Regions from separate parts of the Pseudoalteromonas sp. SWXJ133 genome, predicted to be linked through region 1. Evidence: predicted binding sites of a transcription regulator. Region 1 holds the regulator's gene; the other holds the start of a gene.
What was found. Region 1 encodes ArgR, which controls arginine synthesis, uptake and breakdown. Its sites were predicted from a motif close to ANTGAATANNTATTCANT; they were not measured.
Positions count from the first base shown of each region.

Region 2: I6F40_RS16185 (OadG family protein) is a predicted target of ArgR. The motif match lies at 2,669-2,686, and genes of this name have one in related genera.

Region 1 covers NZ_JADYXJ010000002.1:114,075-118,814, reverse strand. The annotation lists gene I6F40_RS02075 (ABC transporter permease) at 1-149, shown strand, start outside; gene I6F40_RS02070 (ABC transporter ATP-binding protein) at 150-1,199, shown strand; gene I6F40_RS02065 (Dyp-type peroxidase) at 1,248-2,147, shown strand; gene argR (transcriptional regulator ArgR) at 2,164-2,631, opposite strand; gene mdh (malate dehydrogenase) at 2,857-3,789, shown strand; gene ispB (octaprenyl diphosphate synthase) at 3,876-4,740, opposite strand, start outside.
Region 2 covers NZ_JADYXJ010000025.1:36,473-41,212, reverse strand. The annotation lists gene I6F40_RS16210 (aspartate kinase) at 1-855, shown strand, start outside; gene csrA (carbon storage regulator CsrA) at 947-1,138, shown strand; gene I6F40_RS16200 (YcxB family protein) at 1,189-1,656, opposite strand; gene I6F40_RS16195 (hypothetical protein) at 1,789-1,980, opposite strand; gene I6F40_RS16190 (DUF1328 domain-containing protein) at 2,039-2,212, opposite strand; gene I6F40_RS16185 (OadG family protein) at 2,732-2,974, shown strand; gene oadA (sodium-extruding oxaloacetate decarboxylase subunit alpha) at 2,986-4,740, shown strand, end outside.

The DNA.
Region 1 (4,740 bases):
CGTTTAATTTTGAAAGCTTAGCTACTCATGTATTTCAGTATGTGAGTGACGAGCAGTTAGAGCTTGCTTCTATATCGGCATTATTTATTGTTATTGTTGGGTTTATTCCTTTGTATTTTATTAATCGTTCTATGGAGCAGCGTAGTTAAATGAGTAGTTTAATTTTACAAGGCGTGAGCTATCACTATAACGGTACAAAGGTTATTCACGATTTAGATTTAACAGTGGGTAAAGATGAAATTGTTTGTCTACTCGGAGCGAGTGGGTGCGGCAAAACGACCACGTTAAAAGCGATTGCAGGTTTAATTGAAGCTAAGCAAGGGTCTATTTTTATAGACGGTAAATTAGTGAGTGATGAGCAATCGTTTGTCTCGCCTGAGCACCGTAACATCGGCATGATGTTTCAAGATTATGCATTGTTTCCGCATTTAACGGTAGCAAATAATATCGCATTCGGGCTTAGTAAAATGAGTAAAGCTCAAAAGCAGCAACGCGTTGATGAAATGCTTAAGCTGGTACATTTAATTGGCTGTGCTGACAGGTTCCCGCATCAGTTATCGGGTGGTCAACAACAACGCGTAGCTATTGCTCGTGCATTAGCTTATAAGCCTAGTTTATTGCTACTTGATGAACCTTTTTCAAATATCGACACACAAGTACGCTTTGAATTAATTGCCGATATACGTCGAATTATTAAGGCAACTCAAGTATCTGCTGTATTTGTTACACACTCAAAAGAAGAGGCGTTTGCCTTTTCAGATACACTTGCCATTATGCATCGCGGTAAAATTGAGCAACAAGGCACGCCTGAGCAGCTTTTTGCAGCGCCATGTTCAAAGGAGGTTGCAGAATTTCTGGGTCAAGGCATATACTTGAACGCAGAAGTGTTAACAGCAACTGAATACAGAACACCATTTGGTTTAGTCGAGTCCTATGTTGAAAATAAGCATAGCGTAAGCGTAGGGCTTATATATGTGCGCCCTCATCAAATAGAATTAGTGGTAGATAACCAGAGTGACAAGTTCAGCAAGCGAGCTACAATCATAAGTCGTCGCTTTATTGGTTCTGCGTATGTTTATTCGGTTGTTATTGATGAACAAGAAATTGAAGTTGCTGCACAATATGGCCAGTCATTTGAAAATGATGAGCAGGTTATAATAAAAATAAAACCTCACACGGTGAATTTTTTCGAATCGTAATTAATTTGTTATTCGCTGTGTTTTTATCTGTAAAATTAAGGAATAACAATGGCGCAAGCGCAATCAGGGATTTGTGCTGAAGCAAACTTACACGGTTTGCACTTATTTTTTAATGTGTTTGATGGTCAAGATGAATCACTTCGCGCAAAGTTAAAACAAGTAAGCGCTATTGAAGAAGAGTTTAGCGATCAATTTTCAGAATCAATGCTCTCTTGTATGGTTGCTATTGGCGCCCAGTATTGGCCGCATATTCTCCCAGAGTTCATTCCTAGTGAATTACAGAGCTTTCCTAATATAAACCACAGCGATCACCAAATGAGCGTACAACCGTGCGATTTATTTGTGCAAATTCGCTCTGACCGTGAAGACGTTAACCATTTATTTGCGCTGCAAATTTTAAAACTATTTGCCCCCGATGTTGAGCTGGTAGAGCAAATTCGTAACTTTCGCTTTTTAGATGGTCGTGATTTTAATGGTTTTATTTATGGTGGCGACACCGCGCATGGAAGAAAAAAACGCGCTACGGCTTTAATTAGTAACCCTGGTAATTTTGAAGATCAGGGGAGTTATATTCATGTACAACGTTATAAGCATGACTTAACTATGTGGCAGCACTTATCATTGAGTGAGCAAGAACAAATAATGGGGCGTACGCGCCTTGATAACACACTAATTACCCCCGCGATCGAAACCAGCCATGCTTCGCGAAGTGAGCTAAAAGACGAAGACGGGCAACCGCTACTATTAAATCAGAGCATGCCTTATGGCGATGTGTATGAGCAGGGAATGTTATCAATTACATGCGCTTGTACGGGCACCGCATTTGAAAAAGTACTTAATAGTCGTTTAGGGGAAGGAGATTGTTACGACCACTGGCTTGATTTTACTCAAGCCGATATGGGTTCTGCTTTTTTTGCACCTTCAGTCGGGTTTTTAAAACAGATTTAGTTTACTAATTTAGTTATTAAACCGTATCAAATAAAATGCGAACACGTTCAAGTGTTACGTCTATTTCAGATATTTTAGCTGGGGCGATAAAAATAGTATCGTCGCCTGCAATTGTGCCTAGTACGCCATCTGCTTTACCTAATGAATCTAATAATCGTGCTATTAATTGTGCTGCACCAGGACTGGTACGAATAATGATCATCATTTCGTTGTGCATAATGTCGATTACTAATTGGCGTAATGGGCTTTTAGCCGTAGGTACACCCATTTCAGCTGGTAAGCAGTAAACCATTTCTTGTTTGGCGTTACGTGTGCGTACAGCACCAAATTTACTTAGCATGCGCGATACTTTACTTTGGCTTATATTGTCAAAGCCTTGATCTTTTAATGCATCAACTATTTCGCCTTGAGAGCCAAAATTTTCTTCTTTTAATAGTGATTTAAATGCTTTTACCAGTGCTTCTTGTTTATCTTGTGGTTGCATAGTCTTTATTCGTTTTTGTTATTTATGCCGCAAATTCTACACAAAAATGAATAATTATGCAGCAGTTGTTTAGTTAACTTGCCAGTTTGATGCGTTAAATCACAAAAGTTTACGACTATGGTCGAAAATATACTTGAAATAGACAGGATAAATTTGTTTTTAGTCGCTAATTTCATTATCTTAAGAGCCACAAATGTTTCCTACCTCAAATTACGGAGAATTCCAATGAAAGTTGCTGTATTAGGTGCTGCAGGCGGTATCGGCCAAGCGTTGTCTTTATTATTAAAAACAGGCTTACCAGCTGGCTCTGAATTATCACTTTATGATGTTGCACCAGTAGTACCAGGTGTTGCGGTTGACCTTTCTCACATCCCAACAGATGTTAAAGTAGCAGGCTTTGGCGCAGACGAATTAAACAAAGCGCTTGAAGGCTCTGACATCGTTCTTATCCCAGCGGGTATGCCACGTAAACCAGGTATGGATCGTGCTGATTTATTTAATGTAAATGCTGGCATCATCAAAACTTTAGCAGAAGGCATTGTTGCTAGCTGTCCTAAAGCGTTAGTAGGTATTATTACTAACCCAGTAAATGGCACAGTTCCAATCGTTGCTGAAGTATTCAAAAAAGCAGGTACTTACGACGCTAAACGCGTATTCGGTATTACTACGCTTGACGTTATTCGTTCAGAAGCATTTGTTGCTGAACTTAAAGGCGTAGACGTAGCAACTGTGAAAGTACCAGTAATTGGTGGTCACTCAGGCACAACTATTCTTCCTCTACTTTCTCAAGTTGAAGGTGTTTCTTTCACTGATGAAGAAGTTGCTGCACTTACTCCACGTATCCAAAATGCGGGTACTGAAGTTGTAAATGCTAAAGCAGGCGGTGGTTCAGCTACGCTATCTATGGGTGCTGCTGCAGCTCGTTTTTGTATGTCTTTAGTTAAAGGCCTACAGGGTGAAGAAGTTGTAGATTACGCTTACGTTGCTGTTGAAAATGGCGATGCAGAGTACTTTGCACATCCAGTACGTTTAGGTAAAAACGGCGTAGAAGAAATTCTTTCTTACGGCGAACTAAGCGCATTTGAAACAAAAGCAAAAAATGACATGCTTGAAACACTGAAAAAAGACATCAAAGAAGGTGTTGATTTCATGGCGTAATAGCCAAAGTAGAATAACAAAAAAGCCTGCATTTGCAGGCTTTTTTATTGCTCAGAATTAATTTCACACTGTGTAACTAGTTAAAACTAGTGGTCGCGGTCAACCGCAATACGAGCAAGGCTTATGAGTGCTTGCTTATAGTCAGACTCAGCTAAAAAGTCTAAACACGCAATAGCTTTGTCAGCTTCAAGCTCTGCTTTTTGCATTGTAAATTCAAGCGCATTAGTTTGCTTTAGTGCCGATAGAATGTCTTCTAAATGCTCCATACCATTACTGTGCTCTATTGCATCACGAATAAGCTGCGTTTGCTGCTCGCTACCATGTTGCATAGCATAAATAAGTGGAAGCGTTGGTTTGCCTTCAGCTAAATCATCACCAATGTTTTTACCCAACTGCTCAGCATCTGCATTGTAATCGAGTACATCATCTACTAGCTGAAACGCAGTACCTAAATGCATACCATATAGGTTTAGTGCATCGAGAGTAGTTTGGTCTTGCTCAGTAATAATGGCAGCAAGGCCTGTCGCTGCTTCAAACAACTTAGCTGTTTTAGAGTAAATAACCTGCATATAACTGGCTTCGGTCGTATCTGGGTCGTTGCAGTTCATTAACTGCAATACTTCACCTTCAGCAATAATGTTTGTTGCATCGGCAAGTACTTGCATAACCTGCATTTTTCCAAGGCCAACCATAAGCTGAAATGAACGAGTGTAAATAAAGTCACCAACCAATACGCTAGCAGCATTACCAAATTCAGCATTTGCTGTAGGTGTGCCACGTCGTAAGTTTGATTCATCTACAACATCATCATGCAATAGCGTTGCTGTATGAATAAACTCAACAATTGTTGCAAGTGTTATGTGATCTTTACCCTGATAACCGAGCGCTTTGGCTGCTAAAATCGCGAGCATTGGACGAACGCGTTTGCCGCCACTGCTAACTATATATAAA
Region 2 (4,740 bases), on a different contig from region 1:
AAGCATGAGCTTGAGCATAATCGTATTGCTATTATTGCTGGGTTTCAGGGACGTGATATTGAGGGCAATATTACAACGCTTGGACGCGGCGGCACCGATACATCGGCTGTAGAAATAGCAGCGGCTATAAAAGCCGACGAATGCCAGATCTATACAGACGTTGATGGCGTATATACTACAGATCCTCGTGTTGAACCTAACGCGCGCAGAATGAGCCAAGTTACTTTTGCCGAAATGCTGGAGCTGGCAAGTTTAGGCGCGAAAGTTTTGCATATTCGCTCGGTAGAAGCTGCAGGTAGACACAATGTGCCACTTAGGGTGCTTTCTAGTTTTAATCCTGATGAAGGCACATTAATAAGTTTTGAGGAGAACGATATGCCAAGCAAGGTGGTATCGGGGATTGCGTTTAATCGTGACGAATGTTTAATTAAAGTAGATGGTGTGCCAAGCGGTACGCAATATCTTTCAAAAATATTGAAACTTTTTGCTGATAATGGCATCGAAATAGATATGATTAATCAAGTTAATCATATCTTTGAAAAAATAGACTATGCTTTTACTGTGCACTCGAATGATTATCTGCAAGCACTTGAATTATTGAGCGAAGATCAAGCTCAACTCAGTGCTCAAAATATAAGCGGATTACCAACAGTCGCTAAAGTTTCTGCTGTTGGAATGGGTATGAAATCGCATTCTGGTGTAGCAAGTTTATTTTTTGATGCATTAGCGCAGGAAAATATTAATGTGGTTTTAGTCTCGACTTCTGAGATTAAAATTTCAGTTTTAATAGATGAAAAGTACCTAGAGTTGGCAGTTCGTGCATTACACAAAGCATTTTTAACAGAAAATGGATAGATTGAGAGTTTTTACTTACTTTTCAGTCTAATTTTCATTAGTATGTTTAAGCGGAATCTTATAATTTTTATTGGAACATGGGAGCAAGAGAATGCTAATACTAACTCGTAGAGTAGGTGAAACCCTAATGATTGGTGACGAAGTAACAGTTACTGTTCTAGGTGTTAAAGGAAATCAAGTTCGAATCGGTGTTAATGCACCAAAAGACGTATCAGTGCATCGTGAAGAGATTTACATGCGCATACAAGCTGAAAAGTCGAACCCTAATCCGGGCAATGCTTAATCAACACGTATACGTAGTTGAGTAATTAGCTCAACTAGACTAAAAGCCACTCACTGAGTGGCTTTTTTGTTTATAAAAGCGAGTATTTCAGGGGTTAGTATTTGTTTTGAAATGTACTGCATTCCGCTTTTATTTTTAATAATAATACCTTGCTGAGTATCTATTACTTCGCTTATGTTTTGCCAAGTTAGCTCAAAACTTTTGTAATGATTAGCCGACTTAATGCCTTCTTCATCAAAGGTAAGTGTTACCTCAGAGCCTGACGCTCTGCTGAGCATTTGTCTGGTTACCCACCAAGGTCTGCGATAGTAAAAAGCGACGCACTCTAGTACACCTAGCATGATCATAAACGATCCTAAGTAATGATCGTTTAAAACATAAATGCCAAATAAACCAAGCGCAACGAGGAGTACAAGTAAAAAGTACTTAGGTTTGGCGCGCTTACTGTAGGGGAGTGACTCGTCAAAGCACTCGTAAAAGTAAGGTTTATCTAGTGTGTAGGTTGTTGTAAATGCCATATTGCCTTGCTTTAAATATCGTTTTTTTTATTTTAACAAGCTAACCGCTAAATGAGCAGCTTTATAGTCAGTGATTTTATTACAGACACAAAAAAACGGCCCTAAGGCCGTTTTTTAGCGTTACAAGAAGAATTAACAGTTAGTTTCTTCAGCGTTTACGCCTTCTTTAACATTTTCACATGCATCTTCTACTTTGTTTTGCACGTCAGTTACTGCTTCGTCAATACGTTCGCCTGCGTCTTCTGCATGATTGTCTTCACAACCCATGATGAAGAAACTTGCGAATAGACCGATTAGTGCTGCTTTTACAGTTGTTGAATTCATAATGTAATTCCTTGTAAGTATTAATTAAATTTTAGTGTTTGTTAGTTGAATGCTTTATCTACCTGGGTGATTTACCACGTAGTGCACCTGAAACTAATGAAATCACTAAAAGTACTAAAAAGATAAAAAATATAATTTTTGCTATACCAGCTGCGGCACCTGCGATGCCACCAAAACCTAACACTGCAGCGATTAAAGCAATAACTAAAAATGTAATTGTCCAGCGTAACATTGTTTTCTCCTTGGTTATCAAATTTGCTCACAATAACTAATGCCAGTTATATGCCAAAGTTTATTTTTGTTTTATATCAGCTAGTTATGGTTTTTAACTGTGTTTTTAGTTATTAGTTAGTTAGTAATTTTTACGCTTTATTATGTAAGTTATTCACACTGTTACAAGTTACCGGTAAATATTCACTAAAAATAATATTTTTGGTAAGACCAATTAACAATTGATGTGTGTTTTTGTACTTATTATAAAATTTGGTGGTTATTTTTATTAAGTTGAATAGTTAATTAACAACTTCCATATAACTATTAGCTATAGTCGTTATTTTCTGTATGTATTGTAGGGCGCATGATTGCTGAGTTATGGCATGTAAAATTGTTGAGTGTTATGTTGTTTATAGTTTAATTGGTTTTACCAATTTACAAGATGTAGACAAAGCGACTAGTTTTGTTATTATCCAGTGAATAAATATTTAATTAAATCGATTTTTTATTTTCGATATGGGTTTCAAGGGGGAGAAAAATGGATATAGGTGCTCTACTCACAACGGCTGGTAGCTTAATGCTAACTGGTATGGTTGGGGTGTTTGTATTTCTGTCGATATTAATTGGTGCAGTAACGCTTATGTCTAATTTGGTGACGCGCTATAGCGAACCAGAGGCATCACCAGCTAAATCACCGTCTTTTAAATCTCAAGGTGTGCCTAATGAGCACATCGCTGCTATTAGTGCTGCCATTGCTCAGTACAAATCAAATAATAAATAAGGGGCACACACATGGCTAAATTAAAATTAACAGAATTGGTATTACGCGATGCGCACCAATCATTGCTCGCAACACGTATGCGCCTAGACGATATGCTACCTATTGCTAGCAAGCTAGATGATGCAGGTTATTGGTCTATTGAATCGTGGGGCGGTGCTACATTTGATTCGTGTATTCGTTATTTAGGCGAAGATCCTTGGGAGCGTATTCGTGCGCTTAAAAAAGCGATGCCTAATACTAAACAGCAAATGCTATTACGCGGTCAAAACCTATTAGGCTACCGCCATTACGCTGATGATGTAGTTGAAAAGTTTGTAGAACGCGCACATAAAAATGGCGTTGACGTATTTCGTATTTTCGATGCAATGAACGATGTACGTAACCTAGAAACAGCGATTAAAGCGGCTATAAAAGTAGGCGCACATGCTCAAGGTACTATTTCGTACACGGTAAGTCCTGTTCATACGCTTGATATGTGGCTGACTCTTGCTAAGCAATTAGAAGATTTAGGCTGTCACTCAATTTGTATTAAAGATATGGCGGGTTTATTAAAGCCGTACGATGCTGAAAAACTAATTAAAGCACTTAAGGAAACCGTGTCGGTTCCTATTGCTATGCAGTGCCACGCTACAACTGGTTTAAGTACTGCGACTTATCAAAAAGCGATTGATGCAGGCATTGATATGCTTGATACCGCTATTTCATCTATGAGTATGACTTACGGACACACAGCAACTGAAACTATTGTATCGATAGTTGAAGGAACTGAGCGCGATACTGACCTTGATTTAAATCATCTAGAAGAAATTGCTGCTTACTTTAGAGATGCACGTAAAAAATATGCGGCATTTGAAGGTAGCTTAAAAGGGGTTGATGGTCGTATTTTACTAGCTCAAGTACCTGGTGGCATGCTTACAAACATGGAAAACCAACTTAAAGAGCAAGGCGCGGCAGATAAGCTTAATGAAGTTTTGCTTGAGATCCCACGGGTACGTGAAGATCTTGGTTTTTTACCTTTAGTAACACCTACGTCGCAAATTGTAGGCACTCAAGCAGTACTTAACGTGCTAACCGGTGAGCGTTATAAAACAATTACTAAAGAAACTGCTGGCGTATTAAAAGGTGAATATGGCTTAACACCAGCACCAATGAATAAAGAGCTACAAGAGCGTGTGCTTGATGGAGCAGAGGTTATTACTTGTCGCCCTGCAGATAACATTGCACCAGAGCTTGCAACGCTTGAAGCTGAATTATTAAAAGAAGCACAAGAGCAAGGTTTAACACTTGCTGATGAGCAAATTGATGACGTACTAACTTATGCATTATTTCCGCAGGTTGGTTTGAAATTTATTAAAAATCGTAATAACCCTGATGCATTTGAGCCTATTCCTACCGTTGAAGATAAGAGCAATAAGGCAGCACCAAAATCAGGATCAAATAATAACAGCGTTAAAGCTGAGCAATACAGCGTAAAAGTAGATGGTAAAGTTTACGACGTAGTAGTGGCGCAAGGTGGTGAGCTAAAAGAAGTAACATTAAAAGACTCTGAGCACATTCCTCAGTCTGCTTCAGTTGCATCAGGTGAAACACTTAACGCACCTTTAGCCGGTAATATTTTTAAGATTAAGGTAAAAGCTGGGCAAGTTGTTAACGAAGGTGATGTAGTGATTATTATGGAAGCCATGAAAATGGAAACCGAAATACGCGCAATGCATACCGGAACTATTGCCGAAGTGTTGGTTGGTGAAGGCGATGCCGTAACTACC